Regions from separate parts of the Acinetobacter terrae genome, predicted to be linked through region 1. Evidence: predicted binding sites of a transcription regulator. Region 1 holds the regulator's gene; each other region holds the start of a gene.

Region 1 (7,047 bases):
ACATGTACCATGGCTGGTAAAGCCGGTCGCGAAAAAAATTACATCAGGGGTAAAGGCAGGATTTATTCAACCGCGTTTAAAAGATCATATTAACTATCTGGAAGATTATCTGGCTAAGCATGAGTACGTGGCAGGGGCATTTTCTTTTGCCGATATTCAGATGGGTTTTCCGCTAGAAGCCCTGCAGTCGAGAACATCAGGGTCATATCCTTATATTGCGGCCTATGTAAAACGTTTGGCGGAGCGTCCGGCTTATCAGCGAGCAAAGTTTAAAGAACAGAATCTAGCTTCTTAGATTGAGCTAGATGTACTGTACGTCTAGCTCATGTGGTAGAGGCGTTCTTTAGGGAAGATTACTTTAAAGGTTGAGCCTTGGTTTTCTTTTGATTCGATTTCTAAGTGTGCGCCATGTTGCATGAGCACATGTTTCACAATGGCCAACCCTAAACCTGTTCCGCCAGTTTGACGGCTACGGGCACTATCGACACGATAGAAACGCTCGGTTAAACGCGGCAGATGTTTGGGATCAATCCCGATCCCGGTATCTTCAACAGTAAAGATACCGTGCTCGCCATCATCATGCCAACCCATAGTAATGGTTCCGCCCTTAGGCGTGTATTTAATGGCATTGGTAATCAGGTTGCTGAAGGCGCTGGCAAGTTCGGTATCTGAACCAATCAGGTCACAATGACTGTCGATATCTAAATTCAGCGTGTGGTGATAGTCAACGTTGTAGGCTTGAGCATCATCAAACAGCTGGTTCATCAGACTCGGCATTTCAATAATCTGATTTTTGGCAATTTGCTTGTTGCTTTCTAAACGAGAGAGCAACAATAGGTCATTGACCAAGGCATTCATACGTCTGGTTTGTGCTTGCATCTGGTCAAAGGCACGTTTCCAACGTGGATTTAAATCTTCCTGATCGGTAAAGGTTTCAATATAACCACTGAGTACGGTCAGGGGCGTACGCAGTTCATGGGAAATATTGTCGACAAAGTCTTTACGCATTTGTTCCAGATTATGCATGCGGGTGACGTCATAGGCCACCAATAGACGGCTTTCACCACCAAAACGAGTCATTTTGACTTGCACATAATGGTCTTCAAAGGCTGAAGATTTCATTTTCAAGCCATCAGGTGCCTCGTCAATATGGTTGAAATATTGAATAAAATTCGGCTGACGCAGCAGGGTTAAAATATTACGCCCGCGATCTAAAGGCTGTATCCCGAGCAACTTTTCCGCTGCGGGATTCCACCATTCAATTTGGTGTAATTCATCAATCAAAACCACGGCTTCGGCCAGGGCAATCAGTGAAGATTGAGCACGATCAATTAAACCGACCATTTCTGCCTGAACAATACGTTCTTGGCGCTGGGCGCGATAAACATTAAACAGCAATGCGCCCCAGATGCCATCCAAGTTGGGCGGAACATCATAAGGGCGGTTGGAAATCCATTCATTTACCAAATACAGTGAACGGAGTTGCAAAGCAAAAAATATCGCGAAAGCGATGAAAATAAAAATCCAGAAATACCCAATCCCGATACCCATTAAACCTGCAATTAGCAGTAAAAAGGCGAGTAAACGTAAATCTTGCTTGGCAAAAGTCCATAAACTGCTGTAACGGAATCGTTTATGTTCTCGTGCAATTTCCGGGACGGGGTAGGGTTCATACATAAAACGCAATTTACCTAAAAAACGACTAACCTAAAGCGACATCCGCGCGGGTCGAAAAACGATAACCTGTGCCACGAACGGTTTGTATATAGCGGTCTACCCCAAAAGGTTCCAGCACTTTACGTAAACGGCGAATATGCACGTCAATGGTACGGTCTTCAATATATACGTTACCACCCCAAACCTGATCAAGCAATTGAGCACGGGTATAGGCACGTTCGGGATGAGTCATGAAGAATGCCAATAAACGGTATTCTGTGGGACCCATCTCTAAAATATTATCAGCATAACTGACGCGCTGGCTGACCGGATCAAGCATTAGACCATTGGCATCAATGGTTTTTTCACCACTTAAGGCATTGGCACGACGTAATACCGCTTTAATACGTGAAACCAGTTCTCGAGTCGAGAAAGGTTTGGTCATATAGTCGTCTGCACCCGCATCAAGACCTTGTACTTTATGGTCTTCTTCGCCACGTGCCGTCAGCATAATCACTGGAATTTCATTTAAGCTCTCGTCGCGTTTTAAGCGGCGGCACAGGTCAACCCCGCTGATACCACCCGGTAACATCCAATCTAGTAAAATAAGCGCAGGGCGTTGATCCACGATCATTTGGTGGGCTTGTTTGGCATCTTCTGCCTGTAAGCATTGAAAGCCTGCCATGTCTAAAGATGTGTGAATCATCTCTCGAATGGGAAGTTCGTCATCGACGATTAATATATAGTCATCTTTCACAACGCAATATCCTATTTGATGTTAACGGTGAACCGTTTTGTATTTATGACAGGCTTATTACAAAGATTAATTATGACAGTATCATTGCAGAAAAGGGCGATAGGCCAGTTTTCGCAAAGAAATGTGACAATTTTTATAGTGAAAAATGAACAATTTAAAATAAATCAGTCATCTAAATATAATGAATTCAACATATTGTATGAATTTCAATCTAAAGATTAAGATGAACTTTCTTTTTTCATTATTTTTTCTTTTTCTGAAAAAGTATCGAGCAAAGATAGAAAAACGATACTACAAGACGATAAAACCTCTTGCATCGATTGTTTAAAGCCACTGACCACCCAGCGAATCGCAATTTGAGTGACATAGCCATTCAAACCTGTTGCGACTAAAGAAATTTCACGTTCAGAACGGTCAATATGCGGCATCATTAACATGACAAAGGCATGAATCATACGGTCAAAACGCAACATGGTTTCATGAATAGTGGCTTGATTATGCAGCTCCTGAACCAGCATGGCATCGATATAAATAATCCGTGCCATACGTGGATTATCTTTTAATGTAGTGAGTAACGCCGTTAAGCCGGATTCAATCATTTTTCGCGGATCGGTCGATGCCTGCATGATGGCTTGCATGACATTGTGCTGCAATTGATCGATTAATTTTAAAAAGATGGTTTGAAAAAGCTCATCACTTTTCTTAAAAGATTCATAGAAATAGCGTTCAGTCAGTTTGGCTTCATTACAAATATCTTTTACCGTCACCGCAAAAAAACCATGCGTGCCATAGGCTTCAATGCCCGCTTCAATCAGCTTTTCACGACGTGCTTGTTTGCGCTCAGTTAAAGACAGGCCTTTAAATTGACGTTCTTTGGTTTTTGACGGCTTATTTTGTTTTTCTTCAAGATTTTCGTGTTGTTCAGTCATAAATATGGTGTGCCGAATTAAATCTGGGTTTTGCCCTATGTTAACAATAATTTATTCACAGACCTATGCTGAAAATGGCCAGATGGTCTTTGATCTTGCTATTGATCATATATTATATTGACAATGAGTATTGTCAAAATTATATTGGATGGATGAACTGCACATCATCACCACAGAAAAACAATCGAGATGTTTAGGTGAATGGTGCAGAAAAAATTGGAAAAGGATGAGTCATGAAAAATTTTAAAAATAAAGTCGCAGCAATTACCGGTGCGGGTTCAGGTATTGGTCAGCAATTGGCTGTACTTTTGGCAAAGCAAGGTTGTCATTTGTCCTTAAGTGATGTGAATGAACAAGGTTTAGCGCAAACGGCTGAATTGGTAAAACAAAGTCATGTACGTGTAACCACCCAAAAACTGGATGTGGCTGACCGTGATGCCATGAAAGAATGGGCTGCGGATACCGTGCAAAATCACGGTTCAGTCAACATGATTTTTAACAATGCGGGGGTTGCACTGGGTTCAACCGTTGAAGGGGCAAGTTACGAAGAACTGGAATGGATTGTGAATATTAACTTCTGGGGTGTGGTCTATGGCACCAAAGAGTTTTTACCTTTAATCAAGAAGTCCGGTGAAGGGCATATCATTAATATTTCCAGTCTGTTTGGTTTAACTGCACAACCGACCCAGTCTGCATATAATGCCACCAAATTTGCGGTACGTGGTTTCACTGAATCACTGCGTCAGGAACTGGACATGGAAAATTGTGGCGTGAGTGCGCTATGTGTTCACCCAGGCGGTATTCGTACCAATATTGCCAATGCAGCCAAGATGAATGACAGTATTCGAAGCTTAGGTATGCATCCGGAAAAATCGGCAGAATCCTTTAATAAATTATTACGTTGCCCACCAGAAGAAGCAGCACGTCAAATCATTGAAGCGGTGCAAAAAGATAAACGCCGTTTATTGATAGGTAATGATGCCAAAGCCATTGATTTGATGCAGCGCATTTTGCCGACCGGTTATCAGCGTGTCATGGCATTCGCTACAAAATTAGGCAATAAAAGCAAGAAATCTGCTTAAAACCAAAAGCGCTTAAAAACCCGCAAATGGCGGGTTTTTTTATGCCTTAAAATTGCGGTTTTCGAATATCCCAAAAGTATTTTTCCTTAAGTTTTAGCTTATAAATTGGAGCTGTAGCGGGTACTCGAAAAAGTAGCCTTATATCTAAAAATAAGAAATAAAAATAAAAAAACCAGCTGAATTTAAATAAGCAAGTGTTGAAATATCAACACACATACCGCGTTAAAACCAACATGTTTAGTTGGAATAAAATTAATAAATTGCGTTAAAACAATAATTTATATAGTTGGCATGGTTGTTGCGAAATAACAAGAACGAAAACATGAAGAATAGGCCAAAACCTATGCGTAATTTAAACCATTTAAAAGCAAAACCGCAGTGCTTGAGTATAGCCAACATGACTTCAGCTCATTTAGTGATGTGCATGACCATGTGTGGCTATACATGCTGTCGCTAACAGAAACTAATTTAAAAAAAATGGCTGTTGGATGATCTTGATTATTAATCACGTGAATCATCCGAAGTTCGTTTCAGGAAATAAAGAAAAACTGAAAAACAAACAGGCCGCATAACCCGTATTTCCCACGCACTACATTTACCTCAAGTCCTTGGCTTGGGGTTGGGGCAGCTTTGCGCTTTGGGGCACAAAAAAGAAGTGAAATTAGAGTATGAAAAAAACATCGTTAAATCTTGCAGTGGCATTGATTTTATCTGCAACCAGTCAATTGAGTTTTGCCAGTGATGCTGACTTAAAACAGCAGCTGAGCAGTTTGAAACAACAAATTGAAACCCTTCAACAACGCTTAAATGCTGTTGAAGCACAACCCCAAGCCAAAGCTGCTGTCGTTGCACCAGTGAATGACAGCGTAGACAGTTATAGCAGTGAAGATGCCGAAGGATCTGAATTGGCTGCTGGTCCAACACCGGCAACCTCAGATGATATTGAAGGTGTACGTTCCGATTTAGAAAACTATAAATATGATCAGTCGCGTCAGTATGAACGCCAAACAGTGAAGTCAGCACGTGATACGACTTTATTCGGTACGGTGCAACTGCGTGCCAATGTGCAAGACAATAACACTGCACCCAATACGCCAAAATCAACCTTTGATGTCGGTACGGCACTACTTGGGGTGCGCGGTAATTTATTTAAAGATTATAACGAAGGAAAGAACCTCGATTACCAAGCCTCTTTTGGGTATTCAAAGCGTAACGACGGCACCAACAACAGCAACTTTAACTTGCTCGATGCTTACTTACGCTATCACGTGCTGTCGACCAATGGTGGCGCAGAGGTCTCTAAATTAAACCTAACCTTAGGTCAGCAATTGCTGCCATTTGGTCTAGACGTGCAGTCACCTGAAGATTTACGTCCAACCATCAGTACAGCAACCGCACCAACTTATTTGGGTTTATTTACCCGTCAAAATGGCTTGATTGTTCGTGGCGATGCAAAGCCATTTGTCGACTACGGTGCGAACTACCGTGCGCCGTTGTTTGAATATGCGATTGGTGTGACCAACGGTAATGGCAGTAACAAAACCGATGACAATAACGGCAAAGATTATATTGGTCGTGTGGCATTTACCTTACCTGTGGACTATGCAAGTTGGTTACGTGAATTCAAAGTTGGCGCGTCTTATATCAAAGGTGAAGCCAAACTTTCTAGTCTTGGTATTTTAGACAATAAAGCAAAGCGTGACCGCCTTGGTTTTGACGTCTATTACAATCACGCACCGTTTGGCGTGACGTATGAATATCTACAAGGCAAGACTGATTACATCGACACGACTGCACTTGCTGTAAAAGAAGCCAAAGCAGAAGGGCATACCTTTACCGCGTTCTATACCTTGGGTGACCAGTTCTATAACAGTATTAAATCCAATGCCAAATTTGACGATTTCTGGCCGAAATCGATTCAAGGTTACTACCGTTACGACAGCTATAACCCAAATAAAAATCAAAAAGATTACTTAGATACCGCGAGTGGCCGCATCGGTGAATACGACATTCATTCACTAGGTTTAAATCTGTTTTTTGCCCAGACCACCAAATTCCAGTTACAGCTCAATCATTACATCTATGACATTGAGGCTGCGACACAGAAAGACACCAATGAACTGCAAGCGCAATTCCAATACACATTCTAATTCAATCATTTAATTCTATAGGACCGTTAAATATGAAACTTTTTTCTAAAAAAATAGCCGCAACATTCTTGGCCTTATCGGCACTGGGACTCAGCTTGCAACTGCATGCAGCCAATCCCAAAGAAATCCGCATTTCTATGTCAGGTGCGGGTGAAGGTGGTAAGCCTAAAACAGGGGGTAGCTTTGTCGCTTCAGCGCATTTACGCGGTGTATTAGAGCAAGAATTTAAGAAAGATGGCATTGCTGTGAAGTGGTTATTCTTCCCAGGTGCAGGCCCTGCAACCAATGAAGGTTTAGCCAACGGTAAAGTCGATTTTGCTTTACATGGTGACTTACCTTCATTGGTGGGTCGTTCTACTGGACTTAAAACTAAGGTTTTGTTCTCAACCGGTCGTTTTGGTCCAACCTATGTGGTGGTTCCTGCTGGATCAAGTGCTAAGTCTTTTGCTGATCTAAAAGGTAAGAAGTTTTCA
Region 2 (7,047 bases), on a different contig from region 1:
CATCTAGGGTAAATGGAACACCTAAGAACATGTTGCCGAACGCGACACCAAAGACTAACGCTGGCACAGCACCGCCGACAGCTAAACCCCAATCCCAAGACGTACGCCATTTGGTATTTTCTAGTTTAGAGCGATAGTCGAAACCGACTGGTCGTAAGAATAAGGCGAACAAAACCAGAAGCAGTGCCCAATACATGCCAGAGAAGGCGGTTGCATAAACCATTGGCCATGCAGCAAACAGTGCGCCGCCGGCAGTAATAAACCAAACTTGGTTGCCGTCCCAGTGTGGGGCAATCGTATTGATTGCCGCACGACGTTCATCATCATTTTTACCCACGAATGGCATAATGGCCATTGAGCCCATGTCGAAACCATCGGTCAGGGCGAAACCAATCAGCAATACGCCAACCAATACCCACCAGATAATTTTGAGAAGTTCATATTCGATCATGATTGAGCCTCCGCAGCAGCGTGGTTTTGAGCATCATCTTTTTCAAAATGGTATTTACCAGTATGTAAAGAACTTGGACCCAAGCGAGCAAACTTGATCATTAAGTACATTTCGATAATCAGAAGTACTGTATAGAATGCTGCAAGTGCAATGATTGAACCCCAAATGTCACCAGTGCTTAAGCTTGAAGCAGATAGGTGTGTAGGTAAAACCTCACCAATTGTCCACGGCTGACGACCACCTTCAGCCACATACCAGCCAGTTTGTGTAGCGATCCAAGGCAATGGAAGCCCGTAAAGCGCAAATTTAAGTAGCCAAGGCTTGTTCTCTGCATTGCGTTTAGCCACTGCATAAGTTGCAAGGATAAATAAAAGCAGCATTAAGAAACCTGAAGCCACCATGGCACGGAATGAGAAGAACAATGCAGTTACGTTAGGAATAGTATCCTTGGTTGCTGCTTTAATGTGCTCTTCAGAAGCATCTACGACATTTGGTGTATATTTTTTAAGAAGTAAGCCATAACCTAAGTCTTTTTGATTTTCTTTGAAAGAAGCCATAAGCGCTGGAGAACGGTCGCCTGCACGAAGTTTTTCAAGTTCACCATAAGCATTCATACCATTGCGGATACGGAGTTCATGTTGAACCATTAGGTCTTTAAGACCAGTCACTTCTTTATCTAAAGAACGTGTCGCAATAATCCCCATTACATATGGAATTTTGATGGCGTAGTCAGTGCGTTGTTCTTCCTGATTAGGAATACCAAACAATGTGAATGGTGCTGGAGCAGGGTGTGTATCCCATTCTGCTTCAATTGCAGCAAGTTTTGTTTTTTGCACATCACCTAACTCATAACCTGATTCATCACCCAATAAAATTACAGATAATGTAGAGGCTAAACCGAAGATGGCAGCGATGGCGAAAGAACGACGTGCAAATGGAACATCGCGTTTTTTCAACAAGTAGAAACTTGAAATTGCCAGAACAAAGATTGCACCAGTGACATAACCTGAAGATACAGTGTGTACAAATTTAACCTGAGCCACTGGGTTGAAAATCAAGGCACCGAAGTCAACTAACTCCATACGCATGGTTTCAAAGTTAAACTCTGCACCTACAGGGTTTTGCATCCAGCCATTCGCCACCAGAATCCAGAGTGCTGACATGTTGGAACCGAGAGCAACCAGCCAAGTCACACTTAAATGCTGGACTTTAGAAAGTCGATCCCATCCGAAGAAGAATAAACCAATAAAAGTTGATTCCAGGAAGAATGCCATCAGGCCTTCAATCGCCAGTGGAGCGCCGAAAATGTCACCGACATAATGCGAATAGTACGCCCAGTTTGTACCAAACTGGAATTCCATGGTTAAACCAGTGGTCACCCCTAAAGCGAAGTTAATACCAAAAAGTTTTCCCCAGAATTTAGTCATGTCTTTATAAATTTCTTTACCGGAAATCACATAGGTGGTTTCCATAATGGCAAGAATAAAAGCCAGACCAAGAGTAAGAGGTACAAAAATAAAGTGATACAACGCGGTCATTGCAAATTGGAACCGCGAAAGATCGACCACGCTTTCAGAAATCATCAACGTGTCTCCTTGATTTGGGAAGGACTGCCGGCGATACGCTCGGCAACTTGAGAGTCAAAATTTTTGGGAATAGTGGGGGCGTCGAACCAGATATGTTTAATCGTCAACAAGAGAGCAATCTTAATTATTAATATGATTGTTATCTCGCGAACTAATCGTTGATTAAAATCTTTGGGTATTAAGCTCATGCAAATAAGCCTATTTTTAAAACATAATGGATATTATTAAACAAAAAGTAACTAAAAATAAATAGATTAAACAGTTAAAATAAAAATATATTATTTAAATTAGTAAAAACAATAACTTGTTTGTTGTATATGTTAAAAAATAAACTAATATTTATTTGCTTTAAAGTAGACTAAAAAGCTTTGTATTAATGTTTTTAATCCCAACTAAAATGGTCATGTATTATATTTGAAGTTGACTAAAGCAGTTAAGTGTTGTATTTAAATCCGACTAAAACAGTCGTATATAATTAAAAAAATATTTATTAAATGAGATTGATTCATATTTTAATTAAAATTAAAGGACTTTTAAAAAAGAGAATAATAGGGTTGTGGAATTAAATATTCTATTCATCAAAGCTGTTATGAAAATTTAGTTTAAATAAAAAAGACCGCCCTCAGGCAGTCTCATGTTGGATATTTTGAATTCTAGAATTTGATTTCCATACCTAAACCGTAAACACTTTCATCAGCGTTACCTTTTTTAGGTGAGTTATCCCATTCACGCTGAACTGCGTTAGCAAACAATTTGGTTTGGCTATTTAATTTGTAATCTGCTCCAATACCCCATTGGTCTACAGAGCTATCACCCGATGCACCACCCAGTACTGCATAGTCAGTATCAGCTTGTTGATATTGGGCTTTAAAAGTCCACGGTGTATTTGCAAGTTTGTAAGTTGCAGAGATTAACCATGCATCTTCTTCTACTTTGTTATAGTCACCTGCATAAGCTTCATTAACTGCTAGTGTAGCGGGATTATCGAGAGTTAATCCTTTAAGATTGGTATAATCTGAAATCTCAGCAGTTTGCCACATTGCACCTACAGATAAACCGGTAGCACCAATTTTACCTAGGTCGAAAGAACCACCTACACGGATTGCATCAGCAGGAGCATTTGAGATACCGACAGCAGCGAAGTCGCCTACAGATTTGAAGTTTCCTGCAATCACGCCTTCGAAGCCTAAATCTTTATTGGCATATGAAAGTGAAGTAGAGATACCATCACCAATGCTGTCACGTGCTCCATCAGTATATTTAGTTGTTTCAGTGGTAGACTCACCTTGTTGAGCTTGAAGTGCAAATACTAAACCACCCATCAGTTTAGGATCGGTTTCAATCCCAATGACATTTTCTACACGCTCTTCACCATACATCATTTCTTTGATGTCAGCATGTGCGTAGTCATTAAATACGTCACGGTATCCACCAGCAGCGTCTTTAAATGGGGTATCTATAATACCTGCTTTTAATGTACCTACATCAGCCCACTTTAAACCAGCGAAGATATTACGTTTTTTAAATACGTCATCACCACCATCTACATCTACTTCCCATTCGGCTTGGTAAATAGCAGCAAGTTTATCAGTCAGTTTTTCTTCACCTTTAACACCAAGACGTGAAGCATTGGAGTTTAATTCAGTGACTGAATCTGTACCATTATCATAGCTGTCAACACTTACATTCAATTTACCATATACAGTTGGTGCTGCTTGTGCTGCACTCATCCCCATAGCCGCTACTACAGTAGCGAGAAGCAATTTTTTCATTGAGATTTCTCCAAAACACGGTTCTAAATGGCATTCGCCTTACTTAACACTTCTTTTTAGTTTGCTTAAGTACAAAAAGTTACAGAAGCTCACCAACTTGCTATGCAGTATCTGTAATCTTTGTGACAAAAAAGTGAATGACAAATGACAGTTTGATGACGCGTTTAGATTGATCTTTAAACTAAATATTTCTTTTTTATTCTGTATTTATAAAAAAATGGAGCCAAAGCTCCATTTTTTGGATTCATTTTAAATCAAAGTGCGGCTTTAATTTTTTCCGCCAAGGCTTGGATTTTTTCTTGATCACCCATGTGCAAAGCATGCTTACCTAATTCATGAACCGAACTTGGAATAAGGTGAAAATGTACATGCGGCACAGTCTGACCAGCGGATGCGCCTGAAAGTTGCATCAGTACAATGCCTTTTACTTCAAGTGCTATTTCCATCGCTTGCGCAACTTTTTGCACAATTTGAATGGTGTAAGCAGCAGCGTCAGGAGGTAGATCAAGCAATGTTATAGCAGGTGTTTTAGGGATGACCAGCGTGTGACCTTCAGCTTGAGGCATGATGTCCATAAAAGCGAGAACTTGATCGTCTTCATACACTTTAATTGCAGGAATTTCGTTGCGGATAATTCGTGCAAAAATATTTTGATCATCGTAAAGCATGTCTAATCCTTGAAAGTGATTGTGTACTGTAATTATTTACAGTTCAATTCTTTCTGACGATCTTTGATAGCGTCAAGTCGTTGTTGCTCTTTTTCTGAAAATTTTGGTTTAGTTGTATAGCAATTATCATTGCCAAACTTCGCCTTTGCATCCGGGTCTTTAAAGCAAAAACCTTTAGATGCGTAAATGACATCATGGTCATTTTTCAATTTTTGACATTCTTGCTCTGGCGTTGCTGCAAAAGCACTTGCCCCAATAAAAGTTGCAACACTAGCAAAAATTGCAAAACTTAACTTAGTCATGAGAGTTTCCTCTGTAAGAACATTGTGTATAACACATAATCACAATATTAGGTTTCGTTATCATTATTCAATGGCGAGTTATTACTCAAGTGTAATTTTACTCCATGATTCGTACATTTTTACAGCGCTAGAAAAGTCACTGTCTTTTTCAGCTAAATTACTGGAAGCCTGAATTAAACTTTGGGTGAGGGCAATGACTGGCGCAGAAAGTTTGGCTTCACGAACCAAGTCTAAAGCAATACCGGTATCTTTGGCTAATAACGGTAGGGCAAAGGTCAGAGGAAAACTACGGTTTAAAATACGCTGCGGTAAAACAGTTTCCGTGACACCGCTTTTACCACTGGATGCATTAATACAATCTAAGGCTTCGTTCAAGTTTACGCCATGTGCTTTGAGGGCAGTAAAACCTTCGGCAACTGAACAAAGATTTACAGCCAATAACATATTGTTTACTGCTTTAACTGCAAATCCTGCACCTGGGCCACCGACATGTTTAATCAGTTTGCCGAAGGCTTGAATAGCGGGCAGGGCTTTTTCAAAAGCTGTAGCTTCTCCACCAATCATCACAGTCAACGTAGCATTTTCTGCACCAATGGTTTGACCACTGACAGGTGCATCAAGGAAATCTACATTTTGTAATTTGAGTTGCTTTGCTAAGTTTTTTGCAGATTCAGGAACACCACTGGTGCAATCTACCCATATCGCGCCAGATTTAATCTGAATCGTTGCAATGAGATCTTCCACTTCTTTACTGGTCGGCAGGCAAGAAAAAATGATATCTGCCTGAACCGCTTGTTCCAGTTCGACTGCCTGAGTGCCAAATTCAGTTGCATGTTGTTTGGCTTTTTCGAAATTACGGTTCCATACATAGACCGTGTCGAAATGTTGAGGCAAATGTGCTGCCATGCGGTAACCCATAGCCCCTAAGCCGATGAATGCAACTGACTGAATCATGATGTGTCCTTTATATTTTGCTTGATCTGTGTTTTAGCCAAGTGGTCATAAATGGCCAGAACTCATTGGCACTGGCTCGGCTGGACATCAGCCCTAAATGACCACCGGGGATAAGAGTAAACGTGACATCTGGACTATTTGTCAATTCAATTAAAGGCTTAACCGCTTCTATAGATACAATCTGATCGCTACGACCCGCACCCACCAATACAGAGCACTCGATATTCTTTAATTCGATATTCTTATCTTGTAATTGGATAATGCCATTTTTTAGTGGATTTTGTAGCCAGACATTAAAAATCATGTCCTGATTGATCCCACCGGGATAATCAATCATGCGGTTGAGGAAGCGTCCCATCGTCGCGTGCTCATACAAAACTTGCGTGTTATCCAGATTCAGCAGCAGCTGCTTTTGACTTTGAATCCATCCAATAGGATCAATAATTTTAAACCCGAATGAATTTAATACTCCCGGAGTATGGAGCAGCGATTTAGGTAAAGTTTCGGAATAGATTTTGTTTTGCAGCGCTTTATTTTTGGTAATGAGTTGATTGACCTTTTGAAAAAGTTTACCGGTACGACCCGAGGCATGACTGTCCACCGGACTGCCCAATACAATTAAATTTTTAACGTAGTTCGGTTTATGCAGTGCGCAATACAGCATGACAAATACACCGGCCATACTCCAGCCATGCAGTGAAATTTCATCGCTGTTGGAATGCTGACGAATTTGGGCAATGCAATGGGGGATTGCATCATCAATAAATGACATGAAATTGAGGAAACGGTCTTTATAGTTGTATTGACCCCATTCCACTAAATAGACATCAAAACCACTATTTTGAAAATGCTTTACCAATGAACGGTAAGGGTATAAGTCATAAATGGCCATGCTGATTGCCAGAGGTGCAACAAAAACCAGTGGTTCTTTATATTGTCTATCCGGCGAGGCGTAATAACGAATACGGGTTTGTTTGTACTCTGCAATGATTTCATAGGGCGTAGTTTGCGATAAAACTAGCGATTTTGAATTAAACAAACGGGTCGACAGGTTTTTAAGCTTGCTTTTCTGTTTGGCAATTTTATTTTTAACTTGAATCATTGCTGCGGGTACTAACATATGAGTGGATTGATCGAAGTGTAGGCGATAATTATGGATTATACCTTGACCTTAAATACCATAGGCGCTCAAAATGTTGGCAATTATTAGCAACGGCAGTCCAAGGACTGGGTAGGAAAGATGAGCCAACAAGACGACATTGAATACCAATTAGATACTTTAGCCATTCGTACAGGTCATACACGTAGTTTTGA
Region 3 (7,047 bases), on a different contig from region 1:
GACGTGATTACTCAGTTATTAGAATCCCCCTTTGATAAAGGGGGACTTCACACGAATTTAATGAAGACATGGAATTCACGGAGTTCCTCCCTTTTTAAAGGGAGGTTAGGAGGGATTTATAAAGATGTTCCTTGGTATATTTTCATAGGTTCAATGACATTATCTAATTTGCGATGTATGAGTGAAATCATTGAAAGGATATCTAAAGCATCTTGCTCATTAATAGTCCACGTAATTTTTGGAGCGTGTGCTGTAGTATTTCTAAAAGTACCAAATACACCTTTAATTAAATTCATAAAACCCTTTTGCTCGCTTTCTTCACTTTCTGTCATTAAATTGCTTAATGCTAGATAGGGAATCTTTCCTTTAAAAGCAAGTGTTTGATCTATTAATTTTGCTCCATCAGAAGTTAAATTAGTCTTATTTCGGATTTTCTCTGCAATACTTTTAGTCGCCTCAAAAACAGCATGGAAATAGTTATCTACTAATAATTCTGCTTTACAAAATAAGAGGACATCATTATGAATAATTCTATCTATCAGAACTTTTTTAAGTTTAAGCGCACGTTCTTCAGCTTCAGACAGGGTTTTTGAAGCAGTAATTTGCTTAATGATTCCTGTATGTTCTATTTCTAGCCCTTCAAATGACAGTATAAAATTAAGTTGATTACGTATTTCATGAAACCATTCATGATTCTTAACATGTCTTGATGGTTTCATTATATGTTGGATAAAATTAATTAAGTTATTGGAATATTTATCATTTCTTTGTTTGAGTTCGAGAGCATCATATAACTTTTTTCTTTTTAGTTGAATTTAATTGAGGATCATAGATGTCACATTCGGCTAAATATTTAGATATTTGAGTACCAGTTAAACCATTAGCTGTATCACCTAAAACTTCACATACCGATTCTAAGCTTGCTAAGTCAAATTTTTTTATTATTGCCATTTGAAATTATTCAGTGAATATCTAATCGAGAATTTTAAATATTTATTTTGATAATATCAATTTTAATCCCTCCCAACCTCCCTTTAAAAAGGGAGGAGCTGTCACGTAATTTATTCAATCACATGATATCCCCCTCTTTTTTAAAGAGGGGGTAGGGGAGATTTAAAGATTCATAAAAAAACCCTCAAATGAGGGTTTTTTTACTCCCTCCTTTGAAAAAGGAGGGTTGGGGAGGATTAGTTAAATCTCAATCGAATCATCTAAGTTTGGCATTAACCAACGCTTCGCTTCATCCATTGACCAGCCTTTACGCTCTGCATAACTATCCAACTGATCCTGCGCAATCTTACCGACATTAAAGTATTCAGATTGCGGATTGCTGTAATAGAAACCGCTCACACTTGAAGGCGGCCACATTGCAAAACTAGAAGTTAGTTCGGTACCAATGGCATTGGTTGAATCCAACCAGCTAAACAAGGTCGCTTTTTCAGAATGTTCAGGGCAGGCAGGGTAACCCGGTGCAGGACGAATCCCGACATACTTCTCTTTAATCAGCTCATCATTCGACAATTGTTCAGAAGCTTGATAACCCCAGAACTCTTTACGAATACGCTCATGCAAATGCTCGGCAAAGGCTTCTGCAAAACGGTCACCTAAAGATTGCGCAAGAATGGCAGAATAATCATCGCCTTTAGCTTTGTATTCATGTGCCATTTCTTCCGCACCAAAAATCGATACGGTGAAACCACCCAAGTAATCTTCTAGCTTGGTATCTTCAGGTGCAATGAAATCTGCTAATGAGAAGTTCGGTTTACCTGAAACTTTGTCCGACTGCTGACGGGTATGCTCAAACTTGTGCGTTGCGGTTTGATTTTCATCGTAAATCGAAACCGTATCTGCACCGGTACGTTTTGCAGGAGCAAGACTGAATACGGCACGTGCATCAAAACGTTTGTTCTCTACAATATCTTTCAGCATGATTTGCGCTTGTTCATACAAATCAGTTGCGGCTTCACCGACCACTTCATCCGTCAGAATTGCAGGGAACTTGCCTGCCAAGCTCCAAGAGATAAAGAATGGTGTCCAGTCAAAATAAGGTACTAAAGTTTCAAGCGGATAATTTTTCAGAACTTGCTGACCAAGAACATTCGGCTTAGGCGGAACATAGTTCACCCAGTCAATTTTCACGCCATTGGCAATTGAAGCTGCATAAGACAGTTTTGCAGCTTTGGGTTGCTTGTTGGCAATACGCTCACGCACTTTGGCATATTCTTCACGGTAACCTTTAATGAACTCAGGTTTCATTTCAGGTGAAAGAAGTGAAGTCGCAACACCGACTGCACGTGAAGCATCGGCGACATAAATCACCGCATCATTGGAATATTGTGGATCAATCTTCACTGCGGTATGCGCTTTAGATGTGGTCGCACCACCAATCATCAACGGAACATGGAAACCTTTGCGCTGCATTTCTTTGGCAACAAAAACCATTTCATCCAATGACGGTGTAATCAAACCGGATAAACCAATAATATCGACTTTTTCATCAATCGCGGTTTGCAGGATTTTTTCCGCAGGTACCATCACGCCAAGGTCAACAATGTCATAACCGTTACAGCCCAGTACTACGCCTACAATATTTTTACCAATATCATGCACGTCGCCTTTAACCGTCGCCATCAGGATTTTACCTTTGGTCTGACCCTCGGTTTTTCCCGCTTCAATGTACGGGTTCAACCAAGCTACGGCTTGTTTCATTACTCGGGCCGATTTCACCACTTGTGGCAGGAACATTTTACCTGCACCGAACAAGTCACCCACCACGTTCATGCCCGACATCAACGGCCCTTCAATCACATCTAAAGGACGAGTCGCTTTTAAGCGCGCTTCTTCAGTATCGACATCAATATAAGCGGTGATGCCTTTAACCAGTGCATATTCAAGACGTTTTTCAACGGACTGTTCACGCCATTCCAGGTTTTCAGCTTCACGTTGCGCACCACCTTTACCACGGTATTGTTCTGCAACTTCAAGTAATTTTTCAGTTGCATCCTGACCGCTTTCACCTTGGTTTTGGTTCAGAACAACGTTTTCAACTGCAGCTTTTAATTCGGCAGGAATGTCATCATAAATCGCCAACTGACCTGCATTCACAATCCCCATGGTCATGCCTTGTTGAATGGCATGGTAAAGGAAGACTGCATGAATCGCTTCACGAACTGGTTCATTTCCACGGAACGAGAACGATACGTTGGATACACCGCCAGAAATCATGGCATGCGGAAGGTTTTGTTTAATCCAGCCGGTTGCTTCAATGAAATCGACTGCGTAGTTGTTGTGTTCTTCAATACCGGTTGCAACTGCAAACACGTTCGGGTCAAAAATGATGTCTTCAGCCGGGAAGCCGACTTCATTGACCAAAATGTCATACGAACGTTTACAAATTTCACGCTTACGTGCTGCTGTATCGGCCTGACCAGCTTCGTCAAAGGCCATGACAATGACTGCCGCACCATACTGACGGCAAAGGCGCGCTTTTTCGACAAACTCGTCATAACCTTCTTTTAAGGAAATCGAGTTCACTACTGCTTTACCTTGTACGCATTTTAAGCCAGCTTCAATAATTTCCCATTTTGATGAGTCAATCATGAGCGGTACGCGGGAAATATCCGGTTCAGAGGCAATCAGATTGAGGAATTTCACCATCGCTGCTTGTGAATCCAGCATGCCTTCATCCATGTTGATGTCGACAATCTGTGCGCCACCTTGCACTTGATCTAAAGCCACTTCCAAAGCTTCGGTATAGTTTTCTTCACGAATCAAACGGGCGAATTTTTTTGAACCAGTCACGTTGGTACGTTCACCGACGTTTACAAACAAGGAATCTTTGGTGATGTTAAATGCTTCTAGACCTGAAAGACGGCAAGCGGGTTCAATCTCAGGAATCTGACGCGGTTTAATGTCTTTTACTGCATTATAAATTGCACGGATATGATCTGGAGTGGTACCACAGCAACCACCGGTAATATTGATTAAGCCACTTTCTGCAAATTCTTTAAGGAATGCTGCAGTTTGTTCAGGGGTTTCATCATAACCACCAAACGCATTTGGTAAACCTGCATTGGGATGCGCGGAAATAAACACATCAGCGACATCACCCACAGTTTTGACGTGTGGACGCATCGCATCTGCACCCAAGGCACAGTTAAAACCAACCGAAAGCAAATCACCATGACGAACCGAGTTCCAGAACGCTTCAGCAGTTTGACCAGTCAGGGTACGGCCTGAAGCATCGGTGATGGTGCCGGAAATCATTAACGGCAATTCATAACCCAACTGTTTGAATACTTCTTTCACTGCAAAAATCGCGGCTTTACAGTTCAAGGTATCGAATACAGTTTCAATTAACAGAATATCGGCACCGCCTTCAATCAGGGCGTGTGTCGCTTCAATATAGTTTTCTTTGAGGGCATCGAAGGTAATATTACGAAATGCCGGGTCATTTACATTCGGTGAGATCGAACAAGTACGAGATGTCGGTCCAAGCACACCGGCAACAAAACGTGGTTTGTCTGGTGTTGAATATTTTTTACATGCTTCTTTGGCAATACGCGCGGCTTCAAAGTTAATTTCGTGAACCAAGTCTTCCATGTGGTAATCAGACATTGAAACACGTGTGCCGTTGAAACTGTTGGTTTCAATAATGTCTGCACCGGCATCAAGGTAAGCTTCATGAATGCCTTGAATAATCTGCGGTTGAGTGAGGACTAAAAGGTCATTGTTGCCTTTCAGGTCAGATGCCCAGTCAGCAAAACGCTCACCACGATAATCCGCTTCTTCTAGTTTATGGCGTTGAATCATGGTACCCATGGCACCGTCAATAATCAGGATGCGTGTGGCGAGAAGCTCTTTCAGGGTGGCAAGCGTGGACATAAATAACCCCAATCCGATGGAATACAAAATGGGCATTATTTTAACAGAATTAGACTGTATTAGAGGAATATTCAGCCGACTTAGTGCAGTACAGCTTAAAATAAGCCCATTTGTGCTGAATTTTTCATCGAATTGAAATATGACCCCCTTAACATTCAACATGGAAAAGAAAAAGTTGAGTGATTGCTTGATCGGAAAGATTTTTTATACATGTATCCAGGTACTTTGAAATATTGAGGCACAAACTATTTTGGGCTTTAAATATTTTTAAATGATGGATTTAAAACAGTTCCACTCCCCAAGATAAGGTGGAGTGATTTAAAATAAGTCAATTATTAAAAATTGGCTTTATATGACAGCTTTTTGTCATATAATTGTCACAATTAAATTGAACAATAAGGGGATTTTATTATCCCCTTGAACCGTCTGCATGAATTCTAATATTCCTCCCGTCCAAGATCAGGCGCATTCAGCACCCGCGAAATCGACGAATGTGCATGTTGCTACACCTAAATTTTTTATGCCGGTGTTTCTTACGGTTATTATTTCTACTTTGGTGTACATCGGCTTTCAACTTTCTGCCGATTTGACACATGTTCCTGCATTAAGTTTATATTCCGTTATTCTGTTAGCGACCGCCTTGTTAATCGCTTTAGGCTTTGAATTTGTTAATGGTTTTCATGACACTGCCAATGCGGTAGCGACAGTCATTTATACCAATGCCTTGTCTGCACCTGTTGCTGTGATGTGGGCAGGTTTTTGTAATTTCCTTGGGGTGATGGTGGCAAGTGGCGCAGTAGCCTACGGCATCATTGCTTTATTGCCTGTTGAACTGATCATGAATGTCGGTTCAGGTGCAGGTTTTGCCATGGTTTTTGCCATGCTGATAGCCGCTATTTTATGGAACTTGGGTACCTGGTTCCTGGGTATTCCAGCGTCGAGTTCACATACTTTAATCGGTTCGATTTTAGGTGTGGGCATCATGAACTACCTGCTGAATTCGGGTAATGGTGCCAGTGGTGTCGACATGGACCAAGTGCTTAAAGTCGGTAAAGCACTGTTGTTTTCACCTTTGATTGGTTTCGCTTTTGCTGCGATTTTATTTCTGTTGGTGAAGAAAGTCTTTAAAAGACAAATGGAGTTGTTCCAACCTCCAAAAGGCAATAAACCACCACCACCTTTAATTCGTGCTATTTTGATTTTTACCTGTACCGGGGTAAGTTTTGCGCATGGTTCAAATGATGGCCAAAAAGGTATGGGCTTGATCATGCTGATCTTGATCGGTTGTGTACCTTTGGCGTACTCATTGAATAAAAATCTGGACGCAAATCATATCCAATCATTTGAACAGTTATCTGTGCAAACTGCGGCAGTTATTTATCCAAATCATCAGGATATTCCTGATACACAAGCTCGTGAAGTGTTGACCAAATATATTCAAACTAAAGTGATGTCACCTGAAGTGGTGCCTGCTTTGGCAAGTTTGACCGATCACTTGGGTAATCACGTTGCCGAATATGGTGATTTAAAAGATATTCCAGAAAAAGAAGTTTCGATTATTCGTAATGATATGTACTTAAGCACGACGGCATTCAAGCGTTTAGATAAAGCTGAACAGCTTCCTGTAATGTCAGAAAGTCAAGCCAAGACAGTCAAGGAATACCGTAAAAACCTCGATTCATTCCTGCAATATATTCCGACCTGGGTAAAAGTGGCAGTAGCGCTTGCGCTTGGTCTTGGAACCATGGTGGGCTGGAAACGTATTGTGGTGACAGTGGGTGAGCGTATTGGTAAAAGTCATATGACTTATGGCCAAGGCATGTCAGCCGAACTTGTTGCCATGACGACTATTGCCGCAGCAGATGGTTTAGGTATGCCAGTATCGACAACACACGTATTAAACAGTGCTGTTGCAGGTACCATGGTGGCCAATAAATCTGGCTTAAACTTCCAGATGGTACGCACCATTCTTTCAGCATGGATTTTCACGCTACCTGCTACGATTTGTTTATCAGGTGGTCTGTTCTGGTTGTTCTTACAGTTTGTTTAAGATATCTGTTTGAAATAAAAAAAGCTGCAATTGCAGCTTTTTTTATGCTCATAAATAAAGTTCTTGTTCATCAGGGATGAGGACTATATTCCGCAAGGGGTGAGGGAATTATA

The links. The regulator PhoB, encoded in region 1, activates phosphate uptake and scavenging genes when phosphate is short. The targets are predictions, from matches to a motif close to TGTCATNAANCTGTCATAA.
Region 2: the regulator PhoB is predicted to act here: its motif matches at 3,952-3,970, upstream of B9T23_RS05770 (porin).
Region 3: the regulator PhoB is predicted to act here: its motif matches at 5,235-5,253, upstream of B9T23_RS07750 (inorganic phosphate transporter).

The regions. Positions count from the first base shown of each region.
Region 1 covers NZ_NEGF01000007.1:49,472-56,518, reverse strand. The annotation lists gene B9T23_RS09375 (glutathione S-transferase) at 1-295, shown strand, start outside; gene phoR (phosphate regulon sensor histidine kinase PhoR) at 319-1,677, opposite strand; gene phoB (phosphate regulon transcriptional regulator PhoB) at 1,703-2,413, opposite strand; gene B9T23_RS09360 (TetR/AcrR family transcriptional regulator) at 2,632-3,342, opposite strand; gene B9T23_RS09355 (SDR family NAD(P)-dependent oxidoreductase) at 3,576-4,424, shown strand; gene B9T23_RS09350 (porin family protein) at 5,093-6,574, shown strand; gene B9T23_RS09345 (ABC transporter substrate-binding protein) at 6,607-7,047, shown strand, end outside.
Region 2 covers NZ_NEGF01000004.1:17,325-24,371, reverse strand. The annotation lists gene cydB (cytochrome d ubiquinol oxidase subunit II) at 1-451, opposite strand, end outside; gene B9T23_RS05780 (cytochrome ubiquinol oxidase subunit I) at 448-2,034, opposite strand; gene cydP (cytochrome oxidase putative small subunit CydP) at 2,034-2,225, opposite strand; gene B9T23_RS05770 (porin) at 2,691-3,809, opposite strand; gene B9T23_RS05765 (HIT family protein) at 4,064-4,477, opposite strand; gene B9T23_RS05760 (YARHG domain-containing protein) at 4,510-4,779, opposite strand; gene B9T23_RS05755 (NAD(P)-dependent oxidoreductase) at 4,861-5,733, opposite strand; gene B9T23_RS05750 (alpha/beta fold hydrolase) at 5,744-6,835, opposite strand; gene B9T23_RS05745 (O-succinylhomoserine sulfhydrylase) at 6,974-7,047, shown strand, end outside.
Region 3 covers NZ_NEGF01000005.1:158,789-165,835, reverse strand. The annotation lists partial or broken gene B9T23_RS07765 (endonuclease domain-containing protein) at 1-30, shown strand, start outside; gene B9T23_RS07760 (TIGR02391 family protein) at 117-719, opposite strand; gene metH (methionine synthase) at 1,192-4,884, opposite strand; gene B9T23_RS07750 (inorganic phosphate transporter) at 5,315-6,934, shown strand.